2 regions of the Citrobacter werkmanii genome follow, and region 1 is predicted to be linked to the other one. Evidence: predicted binding sites of a transcription regulator. Region 1 holds the regulator's gene; the other holds the start of a gene.
The links. The regulator PurR, encoded in region 1, represses purine synthesis genes. The targets are predictions, from matches to a motif close to CANGCAAACGTTTGCNTG.
Positions count from the first base shown of each region.

Region 2: raiA (ribosome-associated translation inhibitor RaiA) is a predicted target of PurR. The motif match lies at 5,625-5,642, and genes of this name have one in related genera.

Region 1 covers NZ_CP044101.1:2,482,173-2,489,738, forward strand. The annotation lists gene FOB24_RS12565 (riboflavin synthase) at 57-698, shown strand; gene cfa (cyclopropane fatty acyl phospholipid synthase) at 746-1,894, opposite strand; gene punC (purine nucleoside transporter PunC) at 2,185-3,390, opposite strand; gene punR (DNA-binding transcriptional activator PunR) at 3,504-4,436, shown strand; gene purR (HTH-type transcriptional repressor PurR) at 4,433-5,458, opposite strand; gene cydH (cytochrome bd-I accessory subunit CydH) at 5,756-5,845, shown strand; gene FOB24_RS12595 (MFS transporter) at 6,021-7,190, shown strand; gene sodB (superoxide dismutase [Fe]) at 7,230-7,566, opposite strand, start outside.
Region 2 covers NZ_CP044101.1:3,831,654-3,839,219, forward strand. The annotation lists gene clpB (ATP-dependent chaperone ClpB) at 190-2,763, opposite strand; gene yfiH (purine nucleoside phosphorylase YfiH) at 2,893-3,624, opposite strand; gene rluD (23S rRNA pseudouridine(1911/1915/1917) synthase RluD) at 3,621-4,601, opposite strand; gene bamD (outer membrane protein assembly factor BamD) at 4,733-5,470, shown strand; gene raiA (ribosome-associated translation inhibitor RaiA) at 5,741-6,079, shown strand; Phe leader region at 6,182-6,307, shown strand; gene pheL (pheA operon leader peptide PheL) at 6,183-6,230, shown strand; gene pheA (bifunctional chorismate mutase/prephenate dehydratase) at 6,330-7,490, shown strand; gene tyrA (bifunctional chorismate mutase/prephenate dehydrogenase) at 7,533-7,566, opposite strand, start outside.

The sequences.
Region 1 (7,566 bases):
TCCACCTGCTATTGTGCTGGGCAGAGATGTCTTAATTGAGTTCAGGAGTGAGAAGTATGTTTACGGGTATTGTGCAGGGCACCGCAAAATTGGTGTCCATTGATGAAAAACCAAATTTTCGTACGCATGTCGTGGAGTTGCCTGAATATATGCTGGATGCGCTGGAGACCGGCGCATCGGTTGCCCACAATGGCTGTTGTCTGACGGTAACCGAAATCAACGGTAATCACATAAGCTTCGATCTGATGAAAGAGACGCTGCGTATCACCAACCTGGGCGACCTTAAGGTCGGGGATATGGTTAACGTTGAGCGTGCGGCAAAATTCAGCGATGAGATTGGCGGGCATTTAATGTCGGGCCATATTATGACCACCGCCGAGGTGTCGAAAATACTGACTTCGGAAAATAACCGGCAGGTATGGTTTAAAGTTCAGGACCCATCGCTGATGAAATATATCCTGTATAAGGGGTTTATCGGCATTGACGGCATCAGCCTGACGGTCGGCGAAGTCACGCCAACGCGCTTTTGCGTGCATTTGATCCCGGAAACGCTGGAGCGTACGACGCTGGGTAAGAAAAAGCTGGGCGCGCGGGTTAATATCGAAATCGATCCGCAAACGCAAGCGGTTGTTGATACCGTTGAACGTGTGCTGGCTGCGCGTGAAAGCGCCATCAGTAACATAGCGGGCGAGGCCTGAGTCCGGCCTGAAACAAAATGCCCCCGTGAGTACGGGGGCGGCAGCCATTAGCGGGGGACGCGCAGACCGTGTTCGACACCGCGGGAGAAAACCACCTGCCAAAGCTGGATATCGCGAGCACGAAACGCACCGGCGCAGGCGTTCAGGTAATAGCTGAACATCCGTTTAAAACGCTCGGTATAGTTATCGGCGATTTCAGGCCAGGAACGCATGAAGCGTTCGTGCCATGCCATCAGCGTGGTATCGTAATCCGCGCCAAAATTATGCCAGTCTTCCATCACAAAATGCGGCTCGCTGGCGTTGGCAATCTGGCGAACTGACGGTAAACAGCCGTTCGGGAAGATGTATTTATTGATCCACGGATCAACATTATTGTCGGTTTTATTCGAACCGATGCTGTGCAGTAAAAACAGACCGTCCGGCTTTAAATTGCGATCGACAACGTCGAAATAGGTGTTGTAATTTTTCGGGCCGACATGCTCAAACATGCCGACGGAGACAATGCGATCAAATTTGTCGTTCAGGTCGCGGTAATCTTGCAGCAAAATGGTGACGTCCAGTCCCGCGCAACGCGCTTGCGCCATTTTCTGCTGCTCTGCTGAGATGGTCACACCTACCACGCTCACACCGTATTGCGATGCCATAAAATGGGACAAGCCACCCCAGCCGCAACCAATATCGAGCACCCGCATTCCCGGCTTTAACTGCAATTTTTCGGCAATCATTTTTAACTTCGCCTGTTGGGCAGATTCCAGGGTATCGGCATCTTTCCAGTAGGCGCAGGAATACTGCATGTAAGGATCAAGCATGCGGCTAAAGAGGTCGTTGCCCAGATCGTAATGTTCTTTGCCGACAACCCAGGCGCGCTTCTTGGTCTGTAAATTAAACAGTCGTGCCGTGGCGATACGTAAGGTATCTTTGAAGTGGCGGGGGAGTTGATTTTCAAGCCCGGCGCGCAATACCTTGGTGAAAAATATGTCCAGCCGATCGCACTCCCACCAGCCATCCATATAGCTCTCACCCAAACCTAACGATCCTTCCTGCAGTACGCGTTTGAAAAAATCGGGGTTCTTGACACGAATATCCGCCGCAGCCGAACCATTAATGGTAATGCCTGCACGGCTCAATAATTCATTGGTGATGCGGTACCAGTCATCATCCGGTACGCTGACGTCTTCTATACACGATGAACTCATAGCTTCTCCATCACTGGTCGGTGATCAGAACCTTAAAACAGCGTAGACGCTTTTTTGGGCTTTGTGAGAAATCTCACGGAATTAATCCGCGAATCTTTAATCCGACGTAGAACAGAGGAAGGGAGGAACCCTTACCGAAAAGGCCATCCGTGGAAAAACGGGAACGTTCTTGTCCCCGTTAATACCTAAAAATTATCGTTTTTGTAACAACTGGAAATCAGTATAAGCCTGATTTTTTGACGATTCAATAGAAAATTGTTAGCGGGCTAACTATGTGCCCGCGACAATGATTAGTGAGACTCACCGTGGGCAATTTGCGCCCGGTCATCTGTTTGACGGGTGTTATCGGTCTGCGATTGCATTTTGTAACCGAAGGCTGCCAGCAGCACTGTTGTCAGCATCACGCTGGTGGTGGTGAGCAGCGGGGTGGCGATCAGCCACGACACCACAAGACTTGCCAGGAAGCATAAACCCAGTTGCAGCGTATTTTGCAATGCGGCTGCGCGTCCTGTGGCCTGTGGGAAAGGACGTAACGCCTGAGCGACAACGATAGGATAGATTGCGCCGTTGGCAATCGCCATTACGCAGAATGGGATCAGAATTTCAGCCAGCGCAACATGATGAATAAAGCCGGTAGCCCAGGTGGCAACAACGCTGATGGCATAAAGAATCAGTAACCATGGCAGCATCTGACGACCTTGCCATTTTTGCAGCGCCGCACGGCAACCGTAACCACCAATTAAGAAGGCGATAGTTTGCGGAACATAGCTCAGGCCAATCACTGCCGGGCTGTAGCCCATTTCGCTAAGGATAAACGGTGAACCCGTCAGCCATGCGAAAAAGCTTGCGGAGCAGGCGGCATAAATCAGTACGTTTCCACGATAAGCTTTCGAGCGCAACAGTGTGGCGAAAGTCAGTTTATCCTGGCTGTCGTCGCGTGCTTTAACCGTCGGTTTTAAACGCAGGGCCGGAAGCATCAGAATCAGGGTAATAGCAAACAGGGTGGCGAAAATGGCCTGCCAGGATAAATGGACCAGAATCCAGCTGCCCAATAACGGCGCGAGAGCCGGTGATAACCCGACCAGCGGCATAATGGTGGCAAAGATGCGGTTTACTTTTTGTGAAGGGTAATAGTCTGTAACCAGCGCCTGCCAGATAACCGACGCGGCACAGACGCCAACGGCCTGAATAAAGCGTAGCGCCAGCAAACCAGTGGCGTTTTCAACCCACAGCATACCCAGACTACCCAGCGCAAAAATAGATAAACCCAACAGTAAAATCGGTTTACGGCCATAGCGGTCTGAGAGCGGTCCCCACAGTAGTTGTGCGACGGCGAAACCCGCTAAAAATAAACTTAGGCTGGCGCTGACGGCAGATGCAGGTGTTTGCAGATCGGACTGAATCGCGGCAAAGGCGGGCAGATACATATCCGTCGCCAGAAAGCCGAGCACGCTAAGGCCCGCCAACCAGACTAAAAAACCTTTCCCAGGTTGCATCATCATTTCTCTTTTTTTAGCAATAGAACAATGCCGCTGAGTGTAGTGAGTGAAATTCACGCTGTGAAACGCTAATATTTGCTTACTGATTTCAAATTTTTTGTAGGCAGAATATGTGGTCGGAATATTCACTTGAAGTGGTTGATGCGGTTGCGCGCAACGGCAGTTTCAGTTCAGCCGCGCAGGAGTTACACCGCGTACCTTCGGCGGTAAGCTACACCGTGCGCCAACTGGAGGAGTGGCTGGCTGTACCGCTTTTTGAGCGACGCCATCGCGATGTGGAATTAACGCCTGCCGGCGCGTGGTTTTTAAAAGAAGGGCGCTCTGTTATCAAAAAAATGCAGATCACTCGTCAGCAATGTCAACAAATCGCCAACGGCTGGCGAGGACAACTGGCAATCGCGGTAGATAACATTGTCCGTCCCGAACGTACCCGGCAGATGATTGTGGATTTCTATCGCCACTTTGATGATGTGGAACTGCTGGTTTTTCAGGAAGTCTTTAATGGTGTCTGGGATGCGCTTTCCGATGGGCGTGTGGAGCTGGCTATTGGCGCCACACAGGCCATTCCGGTAGGGGGGCGCTATACCTTCCGCGACATGGGCATGCTGAGCTGGAGCTGCGTGGTGGCCAGCCATCATCCGCTGGCGTCAATGTCGGGGCCGCTAAGCGATGATACGTTGCGCAACTGGCCGTCACTGGTGCGCGAAGATACCTCGCGTACATTGCCGAAGCGTATAACCTGGTTACTGGACAACCAAAAGCGCGTTGTGGTGCCTGACTGGGAATCTTCCGCAACCTGTTTATCTGCGGGATTGTGTGTAGGCATGGTACCAACACATTTTGCCAAGCCGTGGATTGATAGCGGTAAATGGGTGTCGCTGCAGTTGGAGAATCCCTTTCCTGATGCCGCGTGTTGTCTGACATGGCAACAGAACGATACCTCGCCAGCACTGAGCTGGTTGCTGGACTATTTAGGTGATAGCGAAACGCTGAATAAAGAATGGTTGCGGGAGCCAGATGAGGCCCCCGCACAACAGGCTTAACGACGATAATCGCGGAATGGACCGTCAGCAACGGAGCGGCGTTCTACCAGGCGCGGATGAACCTCGATAGACTGCGACTCTTCGCGTTTATTCACGATGCGGTCTAACAGCATATTAAAGGCCGTTTCACCCAGTGAATCCTTAGGCTGGTGAATGGTGGTTAGCGCTGGCGTGAAGAAGCGGGCGTTGCGCACGTTATCATAACCGATGAGCGAGACATCCTGCGGTACGCGCAGTCCCATCTCATCAGCGGCGCACAGCGCGCCCATCGCCATGATATCGCCACCGCAGAAGACGGCGGTCGGACGATGCGACTGTGAAAGAATTTGCTGCATGGCGCGATAACCGGATTCAGGTTCAAAATCGCCCTGTACAATCCAGTTTTCGGGAACCTTAATCAGCGCTTCTTCCATCGCTTTCATAAAGCCAGCCAGACGACCGGCCCCGGTATTCCGCTCCATCGGGCCCGGGATCGCGCCAATCTCGCGATGGCCGCGTTCTATCAGATACCGACCCGCCATGTAACCGCCCTCGAAAGCGTTATCAATGACCGTATCGGTAAAATCAGCTTTAGCTTCGCCCCAGTCCATGACAACCATCGGAATATGGCGATACTCTTCGAGCATCGAAAGCAGCGATTCCGGATACTCAGAACACATCACTAACAGACCATCAACGCGCTTTTGCGCCATCATCGACAGATAGGCCTGCTGCTTTTCAAGACTGTTCCATGCGTTGCCCAGAATCAGGGTATAGCCTTTCTGGAAACAGTTTTTCTCAACGGCTTCGATAATTTCGGCGAAATAGGCCGCTTCGCTGCTGGTCGCCAGCAAGCCGATAGACTTGGTGTGATTCACCTTCAGGCTGCGTGCAACTGCGCTTGGAGAATAGTGCAGCTCTTTGATCGCCGCCCAAACCGCATTACGCGTTTCTTCCGCGACAAAGCGCGTCTTGTTAATTACGTGTGATACGGTTGTAGTGGAAACGTTTGCTCGCTTCGCTACATCTTTAATTGTTGCCATTACATCTCACTCCAGACCATATCCTAAGCTCCTGAGAATACTCCAGGTAAACGTTTGCCTTCACACACCCTTAACGCAACGTAGGGGTTGCGGCACGCCGGGAAAACGACACGGAACGTCAGGAAGGGGTCAATGGCCGGTACGCTAATCAAGTAAGCGTGGAATTTTGTCTGATCTTAACGAAAAGGGGAAGAGTTAAAAGCAGTTATCAATATAAATCGTGAGAGATTTTTGCTTTCAAGTGTGTAAAAATGCGCAATATCACTTTTTGTGTGGGAATAAAAAGGAGAAAACTTGATGAGCACCGATCTGAAATTTTCGTTAGTGACTACCATTATTGTTCTGGGTTTGATCGTCGCGGGTGGCCTGACCGCAGCGCTGCATTGATTTCCCCGAGGGAGTTAGCTCTCCCTCATCCTTTCCGCATCTATTCCCCCTCTATTGTTTGCGAATAAGCAAAAGTCTTTTGCAATTTTGTTAACTTTATTAATTTTGCGATCAATGTCATGCTTTTGACTCTTATTTTATGTCGCGCCACGGCTCGACGTTACGGAGTCGATATATGAAAATCAATTATCCCTTACTGGCGCTGGCGATTGGCGCGTTTGGCATTGGCACCACCGAATTTTCGCCAATGGGATTATTGCCCGTGATTGCCAAAGGGGTGGATGTCTCGATTCCCGCGGCCGGGATGCTGATTAGCGCGTATGCGGTTGGCGTGATGGTGGGGGCTCCGCTGATGACACTGCTGCTGTCCCATCGCGCGCGACGTAATGCGCTGATATTCCTGATGGCTATTTTCACGCTGGGCAACGTGCTTTCCGCTATCTCGCCGGATTACACCACGCTGATGCTGTCACGTATTTTGACCAGTCTTAATCACGGCGCCTTTTTTGGTCTCGGCTCTGTGGTCGCCGCAAGCGTGGTACCTAAACATAAGCAAGCCAGTGCCGTGGCAACCATGTTTATGGGGTTAACGATTGCCAATATTGGCGGTGTTCCCGCGGCGACGTGGCTTGGTGAGACAATCGGCTGGCGGATGTCGTTTATGGCGACGGCGGGTCTGGGCGTCATCGCTATGGTCAGCCTGTTCTTCTCATTACCGAAAGGTGGGGCAGGAGCGCGCCCTGATGTCCGCAGCGAACTGGCGGTACTTATGCGCCCACAGGTGCTGTCGGCTCTGCTGACCACTGTGCTGGGCGCAGGCGCGATGTTCACGCTTTATACTTACATCTCGCCGGTGCTGCACAGCATTACCCATGCCACACCGGTGTTTGTGACCGGAATGCTGGTATTAATTGGCGTCGGATTCTCGATCGGAAACTATCTTGGCGGCAAACTGGCGGATCGTTCTGTCAACGGTACGCTTAAAGGCTTTTTGCTGTTGTTGATGGTTATTATGCTGGCCATTCCCTTCCTCGCGCGTAATGAGCTGGGGGCGGCGGTCAGTATGGTCGTCTGGGGCGCGGCGACGTTTGCGGTGGTTCCGCCGTTGCAGATGCGGGTGATGCGCGTTGCCAGCGAAGCGCCAGGGTTATCATCGTCAGTCAACATTGGCGCGTTTAACCTGGGAAATGCGTTAGGTGCGGCAGCCGGTGGGGCGGTGATTTCCGGTGGTCTGGGCTACAGTTTTGTACCCGTGATGGGAGCGATTGTGGCGGGGCTTGCGTTACTGCTGGTCTTTATCTCGGCAAGAAGGCAATCTGAAGAAGTCTGCACTGCCTCCAGCTAAGGCTAAAACGCAGAAGGGGGGCCCTTCTGCGTTATCATTTTATGCTGCGAAGTTCTTCGCAACAAATTCCCAGTTCACCAGCGCCCAGAAGTGCTCCAGGTAGCCAGGACGGGCATTGCGATAATCGATGTAGTAGGCGTGTTCCCATACGTCAACGGTCATCAGCGGCGTCGCGTCGGTCGTCAGCGGAGTTCCTGCGTTGGAAGTAGAAACGATAGCCAGTTTGCCATCCTTTCCTTTAACCAGCCAGGTCCAGCCAGAACCGAAGTTTTTGATAGCGGCATCGGTGAATTGCGCTTTGAAATCCGCAAAGCTGCCAAAGGAGGCGGCAATTGCATCGGCCAGTTTACCGGTCGGCTCGCCACCTGCGTTCGGC
Region 2 (7,566 bases), 1.3 Mb from region 1:
GCTGACCCGGCGGCGTGTAATCCGTTGTTCCGTGTCAGTGGAGGCGCATTATAGGGAGTTATTTCAGGCTGACAAGTTAAAAATACAAAAAACTTATCAAACGATTACTTTTTACTCAACCCTTCTATTTTTGCCTGGTTTTCAAACAAAAACGAGCCCCGCAGGGCTCGTTTATTATCGTTTTGTGACTTACTGCACTGCCACGATACGGTCGTCGTTCACTTCCAGGCGAATGGCTTTGCCAGGAATCAGCTCCCCAGACAAAATTTGCTGCGCCAGCGGGTTTTCGATCTGTTGCTGGATAGCGCGTTTCAATGGACGCGCGCCATATACCGGATCGTAACCATTCGCACTCAGCAGTTTGAGCGCTTCGTCAGAGATATGGATTTCATAGCCACGCTCTTCCAGACGTTTATACAGACGCTGCAGTTGGATCTGAGCAATAGAAGCAATGTGCTGCTCACCCAACGGATGGAATACCACAACCTCATCTATACGGTTGATAAATTCCGGGCGGAAGTTATGGCTCACAACGCCCAGCACCATATCCTTCATGTGGCTGTAATCGAGCTCGCCAAAACGTTCCTGGATCAGATCGGACCCCAGGTTCGAAGTCATGATGACCACCGTATTACGGAAGTCGACTGTTCTCCCCTGCCCGTCGGTCAGACGACCATCGTCAAGCACCTGCAGCAGAATGTTGAACACATCCGGATGCGCTTTCTCCACTTCATCCAGCAGGATGACGGAGTAAGGACGACGGCGCACTGCTTCAGTGAGATACCCCCCCTCTTCGTAGCCGACATATCCCGGAGGCGCACCGACCAGACGAGACACCGAGTGTTTCTCCATAAACTCGGACATATCGATACGCACCATTGCATCGTCACTGTCGAACATAAAGTTTGCCAGCGCTTTACACAGTTCGGTTTTACCGACACCGGTCGGCCCAAGGAACAGGAATGAACCAATCGGACGGTTCGGGTCAGACAGCCCAGCACGGCTACGGCGAATCGCGTTAGATACCGCTTCAACCGCTTCGTTCTGGCCAATCACACGGCTGTGCAACTCCTGCTCCATACGCAACAGTTTTTCCCGTTCGCCTTCCAGCATGCGGGCAACCGGGATCCCCGTCCAACGCGCCAGCACTTCAGCAATTTCTGCATCGGTCACTTTGTTACGCAACAGACGCATAGTTTTACCTTCCGACTGGGTAGCGGCTTCCAGCTGTTTTTCCAGCTCCGGGATTTTACCGTACTGTAGCTCGGACATCCGCGCCAGGTCGCCCACACGACGCGCCTGCTCGATGGCGATCTTCGCCTGCTCCAGCTCAGCCTTAATCGTCTGAGTACCGGAGAGCGAGGCTTTTTCCGCTTTCCACTCTTCTTCTAACTCGGAATACTGGCGCTCTTTGTCGTCCAGTTCTTCGTTGAGCATATCAAGACGTTTTTTACTCGCCTCATCAGACTCTTTCATTAATGCCTGCTGTTCCAGTTTGAGCTGGATAATACGGCGGTCGAGTCTGTCCAGTTCTTCCGGCTTGGAGTCAATCTGCATACGAATGCTGGATGCCGCTTCATCGATCAGGTCGATGGCTTTATCCGGCAACTGACGGTCGGCAATATAGCGGTGAGACAGCGTCGCTGCCGCAACAATCGCCGGGTCAGTGATCTGCACATGGTGGTGCAGCTCATAACGTTCTTTCAGACCACGCAAAATGGCGATGGTGTCTTCTACTGAAGGTTCAGCCACAAACACTTTCTGGAAACGACGTTCCAGCGCCGCATCTTTTTCGATGTACTGACGATATTCATCGAGCGTGGTTGCGCCTACGCAGTGCAGTTCCCCACGCGCCAGCGCCGGTTTCAGCATGTTACCGGCGTCCATGGCGCCATCGGCTTTACCTGCGCCAACCATGGTATGCAGCTCATCAATAAACAGAATGACGTTGCCTTCTTGTTTAGAGAGATCGTTCAGCACACCTTTTAAACGTTCTTCAAACTCGCCACGATATTTCGCCCCGGCCACCAGCGCGCCCATATCCAGCGCCAGTACGCGGCGGCCTTTTAAGCCTTCCGGCACTTCGCCGTTGATAATACGCTGCGCCAGCCCTTCAACGATGGCGGTTTTACCGACGCCAGGTTCACCAATCAACACCGGGTTATTTTTAGTACGACGTTGCAGCACCTGAATGGTGCGGCGGATTTCTTCATCACGACCGATAACCGGATCGAGCTTGCCCTGTTCGGCGCGTTCGGTCAGATCGACGGTATATTTTTTCAAGGCCTGACGTTGGTCTTCAGCTCCCTGATCATTCACGCTTTCACCTCCACGCATTTGTTCAATTGCCTGAGTGATATTGGCGGTCGTCGCCCCTGCTGATTTTAATAAATCGGTCAGCGTACCGCGTGACTCAAGCACCGCCAGAACGAACAGTTCTGACGAAATAAAGTTGTCCCCTCTTTTTTGCGCCAGCTTGTCGCAAAGATTCAGTACACGCACCAGATCCTGAGAAGGCTGCACATCACCGCCGGTGCCTTCTACCTGCGGCAAGCGGCTCAACGCCTGGTCAATGGCTGTACGTAACTGGCCGGCATTAATGCCAGCAGAGGTTAATAAAGGACGTACCGATCCCCCTTCCTGATTCAGCAAGGCGCTCATTAGATGAAGTGGTTCGATAAATTGATTGTCGTGCCCCAATGCGAGTGACTGGGCATCGGCAAGAGCAAGCTGGAATTTATTAGTAAGACGATCCAGACGCATAACTCCTCCCATAACAGGTCAAAATTGCTACTGGAGATTAAATGAGGTCATCCCTCAATTATTCAAGGTGAATGACCTGAATTATGTGAAAAGAAAATTACACGTACCGGATCGTCTTGATTCTTTAGGTTATATCAGCCAAATAAAACTTGCCATACGACCCGTGGTATTGTCGCGACGATAAGAGAAGAAAGTCTCACTTTCGCTGAAGGTGCACCGGTCACCGCCGTAGAGGTGCGTCACGCCGACATTTGCCAGACGCTGGCGCGCAAGCTGGTAGATATCCGCCAGATATTTGTCTGCGCGCGGTACAAATGCGAGGTCCGCCTGCGGATCATGCGCCATGAACGCTGCGCGGACTTCTGGCCCCACTTCAAACGCGTTCGGGCCAATCGCCGGGCCTAGCCAGGCAATAATGTTTTCAGGTTTGTCGGCAAAACACGCCACCGTCTCTTCCAGCACACCGGCGCATAATCCGCGCCAACCTGCATGGGCCGCCGCGACTTCCGTACCTGCACGATTACAAAATAGTACGGGCAGACAGTCCGCCGTCATCACCGCACACACGGTGCCTGGCGTATTGCTGTATGACGCATCCGCACGTTTGGAGGAGTACGGCTCGCCCGTCAGTTTCAGGACCTCCTTACCGTGGACCTGTTCCAGCCAGACTGGCTTTGAAGGCAGATTGCCCGCAGCAAACAGTCGTTTGCGGTTCTCTTCGACATGCTCCGGGTTATCGCCGCAATGGGCGCCCAGATTCAGCGAATCATAAGGCGGCATACTGATACCGCCAATACGGGTAGAACTACATGCCGCAACACCTTGCGGTAGCGGCCACTGCGGGACAATTAGCTTACTCATAACCAGGCAATATCATCCTTATGTTCTTCGAAATCAGCGCGCATCACTTCAATCAGTTCCACCATATCTTGCGGAATTGGCGCATGCCATTCCATTTCGATACCGGAAATCGGGTGATACAGACGCAGCATGGTCGCGTGCAGCGCCTGACGGTCGAACTTACGCAATACGGAAATAAATTCGTCAGAAGCGCCTTTTGGTGGACGCGGACGACCACCGTAGACCGGATCTCCCACCAGCGGATGAGTGATATGCGCCATGTGCACGCGGATCTGGTGCGTACGTCCGGTTTCCAGACGCAACCGCAGACGCGTGTGCACACGGAAGTGTTCCATAATACGATAGTGCGTCACCGCCGGTTTACCCATCGGGTGTACCGCCATGTGTGTACGCTTGGTCGGGTGACGGCTAATCGGCTCTTCAACGGTTCCGCCCGCTGTCATATGACCAATCGCCACGGCTTCGTACTCACGGGTAATTTCACGCAGCTGTAATGACTCCACCAGACGCGTTTGCGCCGGAACGGTTTTTGCCACCACCATTAATCCGGTCGTGTCTTTGTCCAGACGATGGACGATACCCGCGCGAGGAACATCCGCAATTGGCGGGTAGTAATGCAGCAACGCATTCAATACCGTGCCATCAGGATTGCCTGCGCCCGGATGCACCACGAGGTCACGCGGTTTGTTGATAACAAGAATATCGTCATCTTCATACACGATATCCAGCGGGATATCCTGAGGCTCAAAACGAACCTCTTCGTCAATTTCTGCATTGATGGAGACCTGCTCTCCACCCAACACTTTTTCTTTCGGTTTATCGCAAAGATTGCCATTTACCAGCACGCGCTGGTCGAGGATCCATTCTTTTATGCGCGATCGCGAATAATCAGGGAACAATTCGGCCAAAGCCTGATCTAAGCGTTGACCGAGCTGATTTTCGGAGACTGTTGCGGTGAGTTCTACTCGTTGTGCCATAAACTGCTTCTTTGTTTAACGTTGGGTTTTACGGCTTTGCCGTTTAATATAGTGTGCTATTGTAGCTGGTCTTAACCGGGAGCAGGAACAGAGAATCTCCCGTAAAACATTTTGAGGAAAGTCAAAACGTCATGACGCGCATGAAATATCTGGTGGCAGCAGCCACGTTGAGCCTGTTTTTGGCGGGTTGCTCTGGTTCAAAGGAAGAGGTGCCCGATAATCCGCCAAATGAAATCTACGCGACTGCTCAGCAAAAGCTGCAGGACGGTAACTGGAAACAGGCAATAACGCAATTGGAAGCGTTGGATAACCGTTATCCATTTGGACCGTATTCTCAGCAGGTGCAATTAGATCTCATCTACGCCTACTACAAAAACGCCGATCTGCCACTTGCTCAGGCTGCCATCGATCGTTTTATCCGTCTTAATCCGACACACCCTAACATTGATTATGTCATGTATATGCGTGGCCTGACCAATATGGCGTTGGATGATAGCGCACTGCAAGGATTCTTTGGGGTTGATCGCAGCGATCGCGATCCACAACATGCCCGAGCTGCGTTTAATGACTTTTCCAAGCTGGTACGTGGCTATCCGAACAGCCAGTACACCACTGACGCCACTAAACGTCTGGTGTTCCTGAAAGATCGTCTGGCGAAGTATGAATACTCCGTTGCGGAATATTACACTGCCCGTGGCGCATGGGTGGCGGTGGTAAACCGTGTGGAAGGCATGCTGCGCGACTACCCGGATACCCAGGCAACGCGTGATGCTCTGCCGTTAATGGAAAACGCTTATCGCCAGATGCAAATGAATGCTCAGGCAGAAAAAGTAGCGAAAATCATTGCCGCCAACAGCAGTAACACCTGATTTACCTCAGAATGCAAAACGGCAGCCCCAAGGGCTGCCGTTTTTTTATCCGTTTACGCCATAACTGAAGCGGTTTAGCTCCAACGCATCTCATCAAATATGGCCTGCTTTCTGCTATTCCTCAAGTAAAAAATCGCTTGTTCCTGCGGTGCCTCACAAAAAGGTTTTCTTGACAAAAAGCGACAAAATAATGTGATTTAAATCACACATTTTGACATTAGGAACGGTATGCTGGAATCACCAAGACGGGAAAGACAAGAGGTAAAATTTATGACAATGAACATTACCAGTAAACAAATGGAAATTACTCCGGCAATTCGCCAGCATGTCGCAGACCGTCTCGCCAAACTTGAAAAATGGCAAACTCATCTGATTAATCCACATATCATTCTGTCTAAGGAGCCACAGGGTTTCATTGCTGATGCCACCATCAATACACCGAACGGACATCTGGTCGCCAGCGCAAAACACGAGGATATGTACACCGCAATTAACGATTTGATCAACAAGCTGGAACGGCAGCTCAATAAAGTGCAGCACAAAGGCGAAGCCCGTCGTGCAACAACTTCAGTCAAAGACGCCAACTTCGTCGAAGCAGAAGAAGAGTAGTCCCTTACATTGAGTGTATCGCCAACGCGCCTTCGGGCGCGTTTTTTGTTGACAGGGTGAAAACAGTACGGGTACTTTACTGACGTAGCCAAAGGAAAATTACATGAAACTTACCCCGTTCTTCTTCGCATTCTTTTTTACCTTCCCCTGAATGGGAGGCGTTTCGTCGTGTGATAAAGAATGCGAAGACGAACAATAAGGCCTCCCACAACGGGGGGCCTTTTTTATTGATAACAAGAAAGGCAACACTATGACATCGGAAAACCCATTGCTGGCGCTGCGCGATAAAATCAGTTCGCTGGATGAAAAATTACTGGCCCTACTGGCTGAACGGCGTGGGCTGGCCGTAGAAGTCGGTAAAGCTAAACTGCTTTCACATCGTCCAGTACGTGATATCGACCGCGAACGCGATCTGTTAGACCGGCTGATTCAGCTTGGCAAAGCACATCATCTCGACGCGCACTATATCACCCGCCTGTTCCAACTGATTATCGAAGACTCCGTCCTGACGCAGCAGGCACTGCTCCAGCAACATCTGAACAAAATTAACCCCCATTCCGCGCGCGTCGCATTCCTTGGGCCAAAAGGCTCATACTCACACCTCGCCGCACGTCAGTACGCTGCCCGTCATTTTGAACAATTCATTGAAAGCGGCTGCGCGAAATTTGCCGATATCTTTAATCAGGTCGAAACCGGACAAGCTGACTATGCGGTGGTCCCGATTGAAAACACCAGCTCCGGTGGGATTAACGACGTCTACGACCTGCTGCAGCACACCAGTCTGTCTATCGTTGGCGAGATGACTATTACAATTGACCACTGCGTACTGGTATCCGGCACAACCGATCTCGAGACCATTGATACGGTATACAGCCACCCGCAGCCGTTCCAACAGTGCAGCAAGTTCCTGAGCCGTTACCCACACTGGAAGATTGAGTACACCGAAAGCACCTCAGCGGCGATGGAAAAAGTTGCACAAGCTAACTCACCACGCGTAGCCGCATTGGGGAGCGAAGCCGGAGGCGTACTGTATGGTTTGCAGGTTCTCGAGCATATCGAAGCTAACCAGACACAAAACATCACCCGCTTTGTGGTACTGGCACGCAAGGCTATCAATGTTTCCGACCAGGTTCCGGCGAAAACCACGCTGCTGATGGCAACAGGCCAACAGGCCGGTGCGCTGGTTGAAGCGCTGCTGGTACTGCGCAACCATAATCTGATTATGACTAAACTGGAGTCACGCCCGATTCACGGCAATCCATGGGAAGAGATGTTTTATCTTGATATCCAGGCCAATCTGGAATCCCCCCAAATGCAAAAAGCGTTAAAAGAATTGGGGGAGATTACGCGTTCGATGAAAGTGCTGGGATGTTACCCGAGTGAGAACGTGGTGCCGGTCGATCCGAGTTAACGTGACAATGCCGGATGGCGCTAAGCTTATCCGGCATCTTAGTTAAGGACGGCTGTCATTCGCCTGGCGCAACAAA